Regions from separate parts of the Streptomyces sp. NPDC048278 genome, predicted to be linked through region 2. Evidence: riboswitches for the same ligand, from Rfam matches in the RefSeq annotation. Region 2 holds a riboswitch; the other holds the start of a gene.
What was found. A riboswitch is a leader RNA that binds a small molecule or an ion and turns the genes downstream of it on or off. The one in region 2 is predicted to bind thiamine pyrophosphate.
Positions count from the first base shown of each region.

Region 1 (7,428 bases), on a different contig from region 2:
CGAAGGCCACGTTCCCGCCGACATCCCGTTGCGGGAACAGCTGGTGGTCCTGGAACATCAGCCCGACGCCCCGCCGGTGCGCCGGCATCCGCGCCTGGTCGTCGCCGTCGAGCAACACCCGCCCGGAGTCGAGCGGTTGCAGTCCCGCCACCGTCCGCAGCAGCGTCGACTTGCCGCTCCCGCTCGGCCCGAGCACGCACACCACCTCGTGCTCGGCCACCTCCAGGCCGACGCCGTCGAGCACGGCCCGCCCGCCGAACCGCACGGTGGCCTGCTCCAGTTCGAGAAGCGGCATCAGAACTCCCCCGTCCGGTCCGTCCGCAGCCGCTCAAGGACCAGCAGGGCCACCGCGCACACCACCATCAGAATCGTGGAAAGGGCCATCGCCTGGCCGTAGTTGAGGTCACCGGGGCGGGACAGCAGCCGGGCCACGGCGACCGGCAGGGTCGGGTTGTCGGGCCGTGCGATGAACACCGTCGCCCCGAACTCGCCCAGCGACACCGCGAACGCGAACCCCGCCGCGATCAGCAGCGCGCGCCGCACCAACGGCAGATCGACCTCCCGCCACACCCGCCAGGGCGAGGCCCCGAGCACGGCCGCCGCCTCCCGCAGCCGCTCGTCCACGGCCCGCAGCACGGGCAGCATGGTCCGCACGACGAAGGGCACGCCGACCAGCGCCTGCGCGAGCGGGACGAGGATCCAGGACTGGCGCAGGTCCAGCGGCGGCTTGTCGAGCGCGATCAGGAACCCGAAGCCGACGGTCACCGCGGACACCCCGAGCGGCAGCATCAGCAGCGCGTCGAACCCCCGTACGAGGCGCCCCGCGTCCCGCCGGGCCAGCGCGGCGGCGGCGAGCCCGCCGATCACCACGGCGACGGCGGTGGCGACGACGGCGTACTGCAGCGAGGTGACGACCGACTCGATCGGCGCGACCAGGAAGGTCCCGCCGTCGGCGTCGCCCAGCGCCCGGTAGTACCCGAACCCGCCGTCGAACGACCGCCGTACCAGCACGGCCAGCGGCAGGACGAGGAGGAACGCGACGGTGGCGAGGACCCCGCCGAGCAGCGCCCACTGCCCGGCGCCGCGCGGCCTGCGGGCCGTCACCGCCGGGTCCACCAGCCTGAGCGCGCTCTCCCGCCGCCGTACCGTCCACGCGTGCACGGCGAGGATCGCGCCGACCGCGGCGAACTGGACGAGGGTGAGGACGGCGGCCGTGGAGAGGTCGAAGATCTCCGAGGTCTGCCGGTAGATCTCCACTTCGAGGGTGGAGAACGTCGGCCCGCCGAGGATCTGCACCACGCCGAAGGAGGTGAAGGTGAACAGGAAGACCATCAGCGCGGCGGCGGCCACGGCGGGCGCGAGCGCCGGGAGGGTGACCTTGCGCCAGGCGGCCAGCGGGGAGACGCCGAGCATCCGGGCGGCCTCCTCCTGCCGCGGGTCCAGCTGGGCCCAGAGCCCGCCCACGGTCCGTACGACAACCGCGTAGTTGAAGAAGACGTGCGCCAGCAGGATGGCCCAGACGGTGGTGTCGAGCCGTACGCCCCACAACGCGTCCAGCAGGCCGCCGCGTCCGACGAGTGCGAGGAACGCGGTCCCCACGACCACCGTCGGCAGTACGAAGGGAACCGTCACCACGGCCCGCAGCACCTGCCTGCCCGGGAAGTCGAGGCGGGCGAAGACGTAGGCGGCGGGCAGCGCGGCCAGCAGGGTGAGCGCGGTGGAGGCGAGCGCCTGCCAGGTGGTGAACCAGAGCACGTGCCGGATGTCGGACTGGCCGAGGACGTCGGCGATCCGCCCGAACCGCCACACCCCGTCGACCTTCAGCCCGCGCGCGACGATCGCCGCGACCGGCCAGGCGAAGAAGACGCCGAAGAACGCGACGGGCCCGAGCATCAACCCGAGCCGCGCCGCACTTCCGCGCCCGCTCCCGGCCGCTACTTCAGTACGAGTGACGTCCACGTCTTGACCCACTGGTCACGGTTGGCGGCGATCTTGTCGGGCGCCATGGTCTCGGGGTCCTGGGCGGCGGGACCGTACTTGGTGAACTCGGCGGGCACGCTCGCGCCCTTCACCACCGGGTACACGAACATGTTCAGCGGCATGTCCTCCTGGAACTCCTTGGAGACCAGGAAGTCGATGAGCGCCTTGCCGCCCTTGGTGTTCCCCGCGTTGCTCAGCAGCCCGGCGAACTCGATCTGCCGGAAGCAGGTGCCGGTCGCGACACCGGTGGGCGCGGTGCTCGGCTTCGGGTCGGCGTAGATGACCTCGGCGGGCGGCGAGGAGGCGTACGACACGACGAGCGGCCGGTCGCCGCCGGCCTTCCTGCCGCCGGCCGAGCCGGAGAACTCCTCGTTGTAGGCCTGCTCCCAGCCGTCGACGACCTTGACACCGTTGGCCTTGAGCTGCTTCCAGTAACCCTGCCACCCGCTGTCGCCGTACTGGGCCGCGCTCCCGAGCAGGAATCCCAGCCCCGGCGAGGAGGTGGACGCGTTCTCGGTGACGAGGAGGTTCTTGTACTGCGGCTTGACGAGGTCGGCGTACGACGTCGGCGGGGTCAGCTTGTGCTTGCTGAAGTACGCCTTGTCGTAGTTGACGCAGATGTCGCCGTAGTCGATGGGCGTGACCCGGTGCTTGCCCGCGTCGAGCTGGTAGTCCGTGCCGACCTGGTCCAGCCCCTTGGCCTCGTACGGCTGGAAGAGCCCGTTGTCGAGGGCGCGGGACAGCAGGGTGTTGTCGACGCCGAAGAAGACGTCGCCCTGCGGGTTGTCCTTGGTCAGGATCGCCTTGTTGACGGCCTGCCCGGCGTCGCCGTCCTTGAGGACCCTGACCTTGTAGCCGGACTGCTTCTCGAAGTCCTGGAGCACGTTCTTGGAGACGGCCCACGAGTCGTGGCTGACCAGGGTGACGGTCTTGGAGTCGGCCTCGGAACCCGACGACGACGAGCACGCGGACAGCGTGACGAGGCCGAGCCCTACGGCCGCGGCCAAGAAGGTCCTTGTGTGCACTGGTGTTTTCCTCCTGGGGTTGACCAGGAAGAGACGCGGCCCTGCCCGCGGTGTGCGGGCAGGGCGCAACAGCTTGAGTGATGACCGAACTTCCTACCCAGAATGACCTGGGCGAGGTTCAGAGGGTCTGCGGCCCGATTGCCGCACTCTCAGCGCTGTGGCGCTCCCCTGTCGGAATATGAAGATGTGAGTACGGCCCTCAGATTACCTCTCGGTGGCCGCGAGCTGACCACAGGCGCCGTCGATCTCCTGGCCACGGGTGTCCCGGACCGTCACCGGTACACCGTGCGCCTCGATCGCCTCGACGAAAGCCTTCTCGTCCTCCGGCCGCGACGCGGTCCACTTCGAACCCGGCGTCGGGTTCAGCGGGATGAGGTTGACGTGCACGGGCTTGCCCTTGAGCAGCCGCCCGAGCCGGTCGCCCCGCCACGCCTGGTCGTTGATGTCGCGGATGAGCGCGTACTCGATGCTGAGCCGCCGCCCGCTCTTCTCGACGTACTCGAACCCGGCGTCGAGGACCTCGCGCACCTTCCACCGCGTGTTCACGGGGACGAGGGTGTCGCGCAGTTCGTCGTCGGGGGCGTGCAGCGAGATCGCCAGCCGGCACTTGAAGCCCTCGTCGGCGAACCGGTGGATGGCCGGGACCAGTCCGACGGTCGAGACGGTGATCCCGCGCTGCGACAGCCCGAGCCCGTCCGGGGCCGGATCGGTGAGCGCCCGGATCGCCCCGACCACCCGCTTGTAGTTGGCGAGCGGCTCGCCCATCCCCATGAAGACGATGTTGGAGAGCCGCGCGGGCCCGCCGGGCACGTCCCCGTCCCGGAGCGCCCGCATCCCGTCCACGATCTGGTGGACGATCTCGGCGGTCGACAGGTTCCGGTCCAGTCCCGCCTGCCCGGTCGCGCAGAACGGGCAGTTCATCCCGCACCCCGCCTGCGAGCTGATGCACATGGTCACCCGGTCCGGGTACCGCATCAGCACCGACTCGACGAGCGTGCCGTCGAACAGCCGCCACAGCGTCTTGCGCGTCGTCCCCTCGTCGGTCGACAGATGCCGCACGACCGTCATCAGCTCGGGGAACAGCGCCTCCCGCAGCTTGTCCCGCGACCCGGCCGGGATGTCGGTCCACTGCTCGGGGTCGTGCGCATACCGCGCGAAGTAGTGCTGCGACAGCTGCTTGGCACGAAACGGCTTCTCCCCGACCTCGGCCACCGCATCCTTGCGCTCGGCAGGCGAGAGATCAGCGAGATGCCGCGGCGGCTTCTTGGCTCCGCGCGGCGCGACGAAAGTGAGTTCTCCGGGCTTGGGCATGGTGGTACCAGTGTCGCAGATCCACTTGGGTGACCTGCGGCTCACGACCTGGACTCCTGTCACCGACGGTCGTCATCTGTCGTCGCCGATCCCCCTCGGACGGCCCACAGACGGCCCGGCCGACGAAGCCAGGCTCTTGAACCGCTCACAAACGGATCACGTCGCCCACCCTCTGAGCTGCGGCTCAGCGTGCGAGGACGCTCGGTGTTCGGTCGGCGGATGCTGCTGAGGCGGCTGCTGGTCCCTGCGGTGGTTGTGACCCCCGCCTCAGGGGCACTTGGCCAGTGACGTGGAGGTATCGAGATGAGTGCCGGAGAAAGAGCCAAGGCAAAGGCCGAACAGGTCGTCGGAAAGACTGTGCGGAAGGCAGCGCACGCGGTGCACAAGGAAACCCTCGCCGCAAAAGGCGCCGCTCTCGAAGCGCGGGGCAGGGTGCGGGGCGCGAAAGAGCGGACCAAGGGCTCCTTCAAGGGCTAACAAGGTCATGACATCGGTGCACCGTCTACAACGCGATGCCCATCCGGCGAGCCGCAGCACAAGGGGCCGTATCCGTGTCCAGGCCAGCCAACGGGGCGCCGCCCATGGTTTGGGGACGGCGCCTCGCCTTGGCCACAGGATGTGAAATCTGGCCTCATCCTTATCAGGTCGATCAAGGCGTACCAACGGGCCTGGTGCTCGGGCGCTGGGCAGTTGAACGTTGGTCGCTGAGGTCCACCCCGTTCCACCTCCGTACGCGGCTGTTGGTGTCAACCGCTGATGTCAGCCCGCTAGCGGCCCGTAGGGCTCGTGTGCCTCGGGGTGACAATCTTCCTCCTGTTGCTATGAGGACTGAACCTCGACGACCACATGTCAAGCCCCCACAGCTAGACGCTTCCGTTCGGAGACCACAAGCGCAACGTCATACAAGCAGCTCAACCCACTACTTACCCAAGCTCCCAGCCCGTCTGCCGTCGGCCCACACACCGTGGAGCGGGCGTGGTTCAGGGCGTCCAGGTGGAGCGCGCCACTGTACGAACGACCTGGACGCCCTGGGCCGCGTCTGCTCGGCTCCGCCTGGGTCGTGACGATCAAAGTCGAGAGATACCGGGATGACGCGGTAGCCCTGCTACAACGCCACCTTGGTAACGACCTCACGATCGGCTCCGCGCCCGTCTCTCCTCAGGCACTAGGCCCCGCGCCGCCTGCGGCGCAGCCCAGTCCCCCGGCGGCACATATCCGCCGTGCGACAAGACCGGTTGCCCTCCCGCCTCTCTCCCTCAGCGAGGACCTGGCGGGGAACCGACCCGGAGCCAGTCTCCTGGGCATGTTCGCTGGACGTGGTCCCTCAGCTACCCAACGACTGCGAACGAAGCTCCTGCGACAGTCCTCGGAGTGGGACAGCTGGTACGCCGGCCTGGAGGGAGAACGACGAGTGGGGCGTGAGCTGGAACGCCTGTCCTCATTCGGCTGGCGGGTCCTCCACAGCGTGGAGAAGATCAACGGCGGTGACATCGACCATCTGCTGATCGGACCGGGAGGCGTGTTCGCCATCAACACCGAGGCCAACTACGTGCGGGAAGTGCTCGGGCGATACTGCGACTTCGCCGTCCCGGTTGAACCAGCCCTGGTCTTTGTCGGCGTCGCATCCTTGAAACGTGCCGCTACGCAGTACGCCGTCCGTCGCTCGGCCCGCTCACCGGCAAGCTCACCACCGAACAGGTAGAACGGGCGTACGCAGTGGCTCGTCACCGCCGCGTCTGGCTCAAGTCCTGATCCTGACCCTGCACGTCTCGCAACAGCCGGCTCGTGAACCCTCGCTTACACAGCCGCTGATAAGCATCGATCACATCGGCCGGTACCTGCTGGCTGATCATGAAGCCCTGTTCCGGGTAGACCAACAGTCGCTGGAGCGCGCCAACAAGCATGTCGATCACCAAACGGGCGTCCCCGATGGAGTCGACGTACTCGTTCAAGGTCATCGGGCTGGAAGCGCTGACGATCTCGACTTCGGGCCACAGCTTGCGCGCCGTGGCGTACGCCCGCCTCTCCTCGTACGGCTTGCTGATCAGCAGGACCGAGGACACGTCCACGCCGGCCTTCTCCAACAGTTCGCGGGAGAAGCGGATGTTCTCGCCCGTGTTCCGGGCCTGCGGCTCCACAAGAACGGCTGAGCTGGGGACTCCGAGCTCAAGCGCACGTTCTCGGTAGTGGACCGCCTCACCCCGGGGCATGCGTTCTCGCGTCGTGGGGCTGGTGGCGCCGGTGAACACGAGGAGTGGAATCATCCCGCGTTTGTACAGGTCGACGGCAGTGTCGGCGACTCCCAGGTCGTGGCTGCCGAGTCCGATCGCGACGGAGCAAGGACGGGGCGTGTGACCCATCTGGTGGTACTCCCACAGGCGTCGCGTGTCCGCCCGATCCTGCGTCGAGATCACTGCTGGCCTTCCCCGTCCTGCGCTGAATCCGACACCTGTACGCGCATCTGATGCCGTCGAGTCAGCCACAGATCCACTGAGGTGGCTTGCGACCGAAGGTCCGGCAGGGGGCCCGGGGCTCAGCTCGTGGCCGTCGTGATGATGGCGAAGAGGGCGCCGGAGGGGTCGAGGAACATGGCGAAGCGGCCGATGCCGGGGGCTTCGGTGACCGACATGAGGACGGTGGCTCCGGCCTCGGTAGCCCTTGCGGAGGTGGCGTCGCAGTCGGTCACCTCGAAGTACGGGTGCCACTCCGGGGTGGATCCGGCGTCGAGGTTGGCCTGGGGCAACTGCATCAGGCCGCCGTGGGCCCCAGCCGGGCCCGCGCCGGCCGGGGTGAGGATCGTGTAGGTCAGGCCCGGGCCCATCGGGACGTCCCGCGTCTGCCAGGAGAAGACCGACTCGTAGAACGCCTTCGCCCCGTCCCCGTCGGTGGTGTAGAGCTCCGTCCTGGCCAGGCTGCCGGGGACCGCCACGAGGTCCAGGCCCTTGGTCTCGCCCGGCTGCCAGACCGCGAAGTCCGCGCCGGCGGGGTCGACGAAGGCCGCCGCCCGGCCGAAGGCGAAGACGTCCGCCGGGGCGATCCGGACGCTGCCGCCCGCCTGCTCGACGGCCTTGGCGGTGGCCTCGGCGTCCGGGGTGTGGAAGTAGACCCGCCA
Region 1 is NZ_JBEZLP010000005.1:127,637-135,064, forward strand. It holds gene AB0D74_RS11320 (ABC transporter ATP-binding protein) at 1-295, opposite strand, end outside; gene AB0D74_RS11325 (iron ABC transporter permease) at 295-1,893, opposite strand; gene AB0D74_RS11330 (thiamine ABC transporter substrate-binding protein) at 1,935-3,005, opposite strand; TPP riboswitch at 3,078-3,185, opposite strand; gene rlmN (23S rRNA (adenine(2503)-C(2))-methyltransferase RlmN) at 3,210-4,316, opposite strand; gene AB0D74_RS11340 (nuclease-related domain-containing protein) at 5,620-6,018, shown strand; gene AB0D74_RS11345 (YdcF family protein) at 6,041-6,730, opposite strand; gene AB0D74_RS11350 (VOC family protein) at 6,850-7,428, opposite strand, start outside.
Region 1: another riboswitch for thiamine pyrophosphate. It lies ahead of AB0D74_RS11330 (thiamine ABC transporter substrate-binding protein); the one in region 2 lies ahead of thiO (glycine oxidase ThiO).

Region 2 (7,428 bases):
GTACTGGTGACGGAGTCCACGGACCGCACCAGCCCGAAGTCCGCGACCTTGACCCGCCCGTCGTCCCCTATCAACACGTTCTCGGGCTTCATGTCCCGGTGCACGAACCCGGCCCGGTGCGCGGCGCCCAGCGCGGCCAGCACCGGCTCCATGATGTCCAGCGCGGCCCGCGGCTGCAGCGCGCCGCGCTCGCGCAGCACGTCCCGCAGGGTGCAGCCGGCGACGTACTCCATGGCGAGATACACGTACGACCGGTCGGCCCCCTGGTCGTAGACCTGGACCACGTTCGGGTGGGCCAGCCGGGCGACGGACTTGGCCTCCCGGATGAACCGCTCGACGAAGGAGACGTCGGCGGCGAGCGCCGGGTGCATCACCTTCAGCGCGAGCACGCGGTCCAGCCGGATGTCCAGGGCCCGGTAGACCGTGGCCATCCCGCCGACGGCGATCCGCGCGTCGACGCGATACCGGCCGTCGAGCACCTGCCCGACAAGGGGGTCCTGAAGGGTCGTATCCACCCAGCGAGTGTACGAGCACCGGCTGACACCCCCACAGGTGAGACCGCTTTCCCCGGGTGACTGCAGCGCACCTGTGACGCTTTGCACCTGGCTGAAATACATTCCCCCCGTCCCGCAGCCGCCGACGGCGCTCGGCCCCCACGGGAGAGCCCGGCCTTCCAGCGAACAGTTTCGGGCGGTGCGTGGGTGGGAGCGAAGGCGGGAGCGGACCGGCGTTCAGAAGGCAGGGCGCTCGGGGTCCAGCACGGCCAGGCCCTCCGCAGGAGAGGACGCCTCCGCGAGGTACCGGCGGGGAATCCGCCCCGCCAGCCGGGCCAGCCGCCCCGCCTCCACCCCGGCCCGCATGGCGTGAGCCATCCGCTCGGGATCCTGCGCCCGCGTCACCGCCGACGCCAGCATCACCCCGGCACACCCCAGCTCCATCGCCAGCACCACGTCCGACGCCGTACCGGCCCCCGCGTCCAGAATCACCGGCACCCGCGCGTGCTCGACGATCAGCTGGAAGTTGTGCGGGTTGCGGATCCCGAGCCCGGACCCGATCGGCGACCCGAGCGGCATCACCGCGGCGCACCCCACGTCCTCCAGCTTCCTGGCGAGGACGGGATCGTCGTTCGTGTACGGCAGCACCGTGAACCCGTCGTCGACCAGTGTCTCCGCCGCGTCCAGCGTCTCGACCGGGTCCGGCAGCAGCGTCCGCTCGTCGGCGATGACCTCCAGCTTGACCAGATCGGTCCCCAGCGCCTCCCGCGCCAGCCGGGCCGTCAGTACGGCCTCACCGGCCGTGTAGCAGCCCGCCGTGTTCGGCAGCACCCGGATCCCGAGCCGGTCGAGCACCGACAGCACGGACCCTCGTACCCCCGGGTCCACCCGCCGCATCGCGACCGTGGTCAGCTCGGTCCCGGACGCGACGAGCGCCCGCTCCAGCACCTCCAGGCTGGGCGCACCCCCGGTACCCATGATCAGCCGGGAGGAGAACGTCGTACCCCCGAGGACGAACGGATCGTCGGCCATGGCGTTCAGCCTCCCTGCACGGCGGTCAGGACTTCCACCCGGTCGCCGTCGGCGAGCCCGGTCGTCGCCCACTGCCCGCGCGGTACGACGGTCTCGTTGACGGCCGCGGCCACCCCGGAGGGCGCGACCGTGAGGGACCGTACGAGCGAGTCGAGAGCGGTGCCCGGGGCGATCTCCCGGCGCTCCCCGTTGACGGAGATGGTGACGGAGATGTTCATGCGGTCTGCTCCACGAGTACGTCGGAAACCGGGCCGAAGCGCCTCGGTGTGAACGGACGGGCCTCCGCCGGCAGCTCGCCGCCGGTCAGCAGCTCGGCCATCACGTCTCCGGTGACCGGCGTGAGCAGCACCCCGTTGCGGTAGTGGCCGGTGGCCAGCAGCAGTCCGTCGAGGCGGGTCGGCCCGAGCAGCGGCGCGTTGTCGGGGGAGCCGGGGCGCAGCCCGGCCCGGGTCTCGGTCAGGGGCAGCTCGGTGATCCCGGGCACCAGCTCGTGCGCGTCGCGCAGCAGCTCGTACACGCCGCCCGCGGTGACCGCCGTGTCCCAGCCCAGCTCCTCGCTGGTCGCGCCGACCACCAGTTCGCCGTTCTCCCGGGGCACCAGGTAGATGTTCCCGCCGCGCACCACGGCCCGGACGGTCCGGCTGAGGAACGGCGCGTACGGGGCGGGCACGGTCAGCCGCAGCACCTGCCCCTTGACCGGCCGCACCGGCGGCAGCACGTCGTCGGGCACGCCCGCGAGCCGCCCGCTCAGGCTTCCGCCGGCGAGGACCACCTGCCCGGCGCCCCACGTGTCACCCGCGCGGGTGCGGACACCGGTGGCCCGCTCCCGCGCCACCTCCAGGCGCTCGGCCCAGTCGTGGTGGAACACCACCCCGGCCCGCTCGCACGCGGCCACCAGCGCGGCCGAGAGCCGGCGCGGGTCGATCTGGTGGTCGCCGTCGACCCGCAGCCCGCCGCGCACACCGGGCGCGAGCATCGGCTCCAGGCGCCGGCACTCCCGCCCGGACAGCCACTCGGACTCCAGGCCCGACTGCTGCTGGAGGGCGTGCAGCTCGCGCAGATGGGCGCGGTCGTCGGCGTCCAGCGCGACCGCGAGGGTGCCGCACCGCCGGTAGCCGAGGTCGTGGCCGGTGAGCTCGGTCAGCTCGGCGGCGAAGGCGGGATAGCGGCGCGCGGAGGCCAGGTTGAGCCCCAGCAGGGTCTGCTCGCCGTAGTGCAGCTCGGTGACCGCGGCCAGCATCCCGGCCGCGACCTGCGCGGCACCGCCGCCGGGCGCGGGGTCGACCACGGCGACGGCGAGCCCGCGCTGGGCCGCCCGCCAGGCCGTGACCAGGCCGATGATGCCGCCCCCGATGACGAGGACGTCGGACGTACGTGAGGACATGGGCGTCCAGCCCCTCCCTTCGCCGGCATGACCCGGATCAGGTTCGTACGGTCGGAGGCCGCCAGCCTCCCTCTCAGCCCGGTGCGTCCGGGCTCCCGCGTGTGCTTCCCCGCCACCCTAGCCCGCGGGGCTCCGCCCTTGTAAGACGGCCTCGGGCGGCGCTGTGGCCAGTGCGGCGGACAGCGCAGCGGAGAGTGCTGTGGAACAGGTCACTCGTCGCGCCCCTGACTGACTCTTTGTCAGTTGTCTATCGTTCTTGTCTATGGTGATCACGTGAGCGAGCAGACGCAGCGACGGAGCACGTCACAGACGCGGCGCGTGGTCGTCGTGGGCGCGGGCATGGCCGGGGTGCAGACCGCCGTCGCCCTGCGCGAGCAGGGGTTCACCGGGACCGTCACGCTGATCGGCGCCGAGCCGCACCAGCCGTACGACCGGCCGCCGCTCTCCAAGGCCGTACTGCTCGGCAAGTCGGAGGGGTCCGCCTTCGAGGTCGACTTCGAGGCGCTCGGCATCGAGCTGGCGCTCGGTCGCGAGGCCCTGGGCGTGCGCACCGCCGACCGCGAGCTGGACACCGGGACCGGACCGGTGCCGTACGACGTCCTGGTCCTCGCCACCGGCGCCGAGCCGATCACCCTGCCCGGCACCGAGGGCGTGCCCGGCGTGCATCTGCTGCGCACCCTGGACGACGCCGAGCGGCTGCGGCCCGTGCTGGCCCGGCAGCACGACATCGTGGTCGTCGGCGCCGGCTGGATCGGCGCCGAGTTCGCCACCGCGGCCCGCGAGGCCGGCTGCGCGGTCACCGTGGTCGAGGCCGCCGACCGTCCGCTCGCGGGAGCGCTTCCCGCCGAGGTCGCCGCGCCGATGGCCGCCTGGTACGCGGACAGCGGCACCGACCTGCGCACGCACGCGCGCGTGGCGGGCGTCGAACCCGGCGCGGTGGTGCTCGACGACGGCTCACGGCTGCCCGCGGGCGCCGTCGTGGTCGGCATCGGCGCCCGCCCCGCCACGGCCTGGCTGGCCGGCTCCGGCATCGAGCTGGGCACCCACCGCGAGGTGCTGGCCGACGACCGCCTGCGCACCGACGTCCCCGACGTCTACGCCGTCGGCGACTGCGCGTCCTTCCCGTCCGGCCGCTACGGCGAGCGCCTGCTGATCCACCACTGGGACAACGCCCTCCAGGGCCCGCGCACGGTCGCCGCCAACATCCTCGGCGAGACCGACGCCGTCTACGACCCGGTGCCGTACTTCTGGTCCGAACAGTTCGGCCGCTTCGTCCAGTACGCCGGCCATCACGCCGCCGCCGACCACCTGATCTGGCGCGGCGACCCGGCCGGCCCGTCCTGGAGCGTCTGCTGGCTCCGCGAGAACCGCCTGGTCGCCCTCCTGGCGGTAGGCCGCCCCCGGGACCTGGCCCAGGGCCGCCGCCTGATCGAGGCGGGGCGCCAGATGGACGCCGAGGCACTGGCGGACCCTGGACGCCCCTTGAAGGATGCGACGTACGGCTGAACGGCGCCCCGCACGGGGCGCGGGGAACCGCGCGACCAGCCCCCACCGCGCCGCACCCGAACAACGACCCATCGCGGCCCACCCGGCAATGCGCCTACCCTTGACCCCGTGACCGAGATTGACACGAAGATCGATGCTCTCGTCCCCGCCTGGCTCACCGTCCCCGACATCGCAGAGATGATGGACGTCGAGGTGACGCGCGTGCGCCAGCTGGTCAAGGAGGGCCAGCTCATCGCCGTCCGCCGCGGTGAGAACAGGGCACTGCACGTCCCCGCCGCCTTCATCGACGGCGACAAGGTCGTCAAGGGCCTGTCCGGGACCCTGACGCTCCTGCGGGACGACGGCTTCAGCGACGAAGAGATGCTGGAGTGGCTCTTCACTCCCGACGAGACCCTGCCCGGCACCCCCGCGCAGGCGCTCAGCGAGAATCGCGGCACGGAGGTGAAGCGCCGCGCCCAGGCGCTCGCCGTCTGAGGCAGCCAGTACCGACACCACGGGGGACCACCGATGACCGACACCGCCCGCGCCCAGCTGGCCGACGCCCGCCTCTACCTGTGCACGGACGCCCGTAAGGAGCAGGGCGACCTCACGGAGTTCCTGGACGCGGTCCTGGCGGGCGGTGTCGACATCGTGCAGCTGCGCGACAAGGGCATGGAGGCCGCCGAGGAGCTGGAGCACCTCGCCGTGTTCGCCGACGCCTGCGCCCGGCACGGCAAGCTGCTCGCGGTCAACGACCGTGCCGACGTGGCGCACGCGGCCGGTGCCGACGTGCTCCACCTCGGCCAGGGCGACCTGCCGGTCCCGGCCGCCCGGGCGATCCTCGGCCCGGACGTCCTGATCGGCCGCTCCACGCACGCCGGGTCCGAGGCCGCCGAGGCCGCCGTGCAGGACGGCGTGGACTACTTCTGCACCGGTCCCTGCTGGCCCACCCCCACCAAGCCCGGCCGCCCCGCCCCCGGCCTCGGTCTGGTGCGGTACACCGCCGCCCTGGCCACCGACCGCCCCTGGTTCGCGATCGGCGGCATCGACCTCGGCAACCTCGACCAGGTGCTGGACGCGGGCGCCCGCCGGGTGGTCGTCGTCCGCGCGCTCACCGCGGCCGACGACCCGGGCGCGGCGGCGGCCGAGTTCGCGAAGCGGCTGCGGGCGCTGTGACGTGTCCAGTATCCGGACACGAGGTCCACGAGATGTCGACAATTCGGGCAAATGTCCCGACTGCGGTTGGGTGACCGCCCGCCCCTGACTAACCTGCGGGTATGGCCCTTGGAACCGCATCCACCAGGACTGACCGCGCACGCACCGTGCGCGACATGCTCGCCACCGGCAAGACCACGTACTCGTTCGAGTTCTCGGCGCCGAAGACCCCCAAGGGCGAGCGGAACCTGTGGAGTGCGCTCCGGCGGGTCGAGGCGGTCGCCCCCGACTTCGTCTCCGTGACCTACGGCGCCGGCGGCTCCACCCGCGCCGGCACGGTCAGGGAGACCCAGCAGATCGTCGCGGACACCACGCTCACCCCGGTCGCCCACCTCACCGCGGTCGACCACTCGCTCGCCGAACTGCGCAACATCATCGGGCAGTACGCGGACGCCGGGATCCGCAACATGCTCGCGGTGCGCGGCGACCCGCCCGGCGACCCCATGGGGGAGTGGGTGGCGCACCCGCAGGGTCTGACCTACGCGGCCGAACTCGTCCGCCTCATCAAGGAGTCGGGCGACTTCTGCGTGGGCGTCGCCGCCTTCCCGGAGATGCACCCGCGCTCCAGCGACTGGGACACCGACGTCCGGCACTTCGTCGACAAGTGCCGCGCGGGCGCCGACTACGCCATCACGCAGATGTTCTTCGAGCCCGAGTCGTACCTTCGCCTTCGTGACCGGGTCGCCGCGGCCGGTTGCGAGACGCCGGTGATTCCGGAAATCCTGCCCGTCACCAGTGTGAAGATGCTGGAACGGCTGCCCAAACTCAGCAACGCGGCCTTCCCGGACGCCCTGAAAGAGCGGATCCTCACAGCAAAAGAGGATCCGGCGGCGGTACGCTCCATTGGCATCGAACACGCCACGGAGTTCTGCGCCCGGCTGCTGGCCGAGGGAGTGCCAGGACTGCACTTCATCACGCTCAACAACTCCACGGCGACGCTGGAAATCTACGAGAACCTGGGCCTGCACCATCCCCCGCGGGCCTAGACCGGCCGCACCGGAGTAGGACACACTGCGTAGCGGTCACAGGGAGAGGGGCGTACATGGGCTGGACGGTCCTCTACGTAGCGTTCGGCATCGTCGCGCTGTGGTTGCTCGGCGAGGTACTGCTGCAGTACAAGGCGCGGCTGCGCTGGCGGCTGCTCGCCTTCGTCGGATTCCTCGGAGTCGTCTTCGGTGTCCTGATCCCGTCGGTCATCGTCATCGGTGTGGGCGCGATCGCCTTCGCGGTCGGCCAGACCTACGTCACGCTGTCCTTCCGCCGCGGCTTCGAGGCCGGCTGGGCGGTCAAGCGCCCCGGTGCGGACGGTGAGGGCGGCGGCCTGACCAAGCGCCGCCGCGGCGAGCCGGACGAGGACCAGGGTCCGGAGGCCACCGGCCCGGACGCGGCCGACGCCGCCTACGCCGAGCAGCAGGGCGCCTACGCCGCGGCCCCGGGCGGCGGCGATCCGTCCTACGGCGGCGACGAGTACGACCGCGACGACGTGTTCACCCCGGCGGCCCGCACCATGGAGCCCGGCGCGGCCGAGAGCACCGCGGTGTACGAGCCGCAGCCGATGCCCGACGACACCGGCTCCTACGGCGTCTACCGCGACACCGGCTACGCCGCCACCGGCGACCAGCAGGCCGCCTACGCGACCGCCGGCCAGGACCAGGCGTACGCCGCCCAGGGCACCGACCAGAACTACGCCTACGACTACTCCGGCTACGGCCAGCAGCAGTACGGCTACGACACGAGCGGCGGCCAGCAGCAGTACGCCAACTACTCCGACCCGTACATCGGCAACCAGACCTACGGCGGAGCCGGGTACGACCAGTC
Region 2 is NZ_JBEZLP010000003.1:410,826-418,253, reverse strand. It holds gene pknB (Stk1 family PASTA domain-containing Ser/Thr kinase) at 1-515, opposite strand, end outside; gene AB0D74_RS08065 (thiazole synthase) at 732-1,526, opposite strand; gene thiS (sulfur carrier protein ThiS) at 1,532-1,744, opposite strand; gene thiO (glycine oxidase ThiO) at 1,741-2,910, opposite strand; TPP riboswitch at 2,908-3,019, opposite strand; gene AB0D74_RS08050 (FAD-dependent oxidoreductase) at 3,184-4,416, shown strand; gene AB0D74_RS08045 (Rv2175c family DNA-binding protein) at 4,525-4,890, shown strand; gene thiE (thiamine phosphate synthase) at 4,924-5,571, shown strand; gene metF (methylenetetrahydrofolate reductase [NAD(P)H]) at 5,673-6,596, shown strand; gene AB0D74_RS08030 (hypothetical protein) at 6,653-7,428, shown strand, end outside.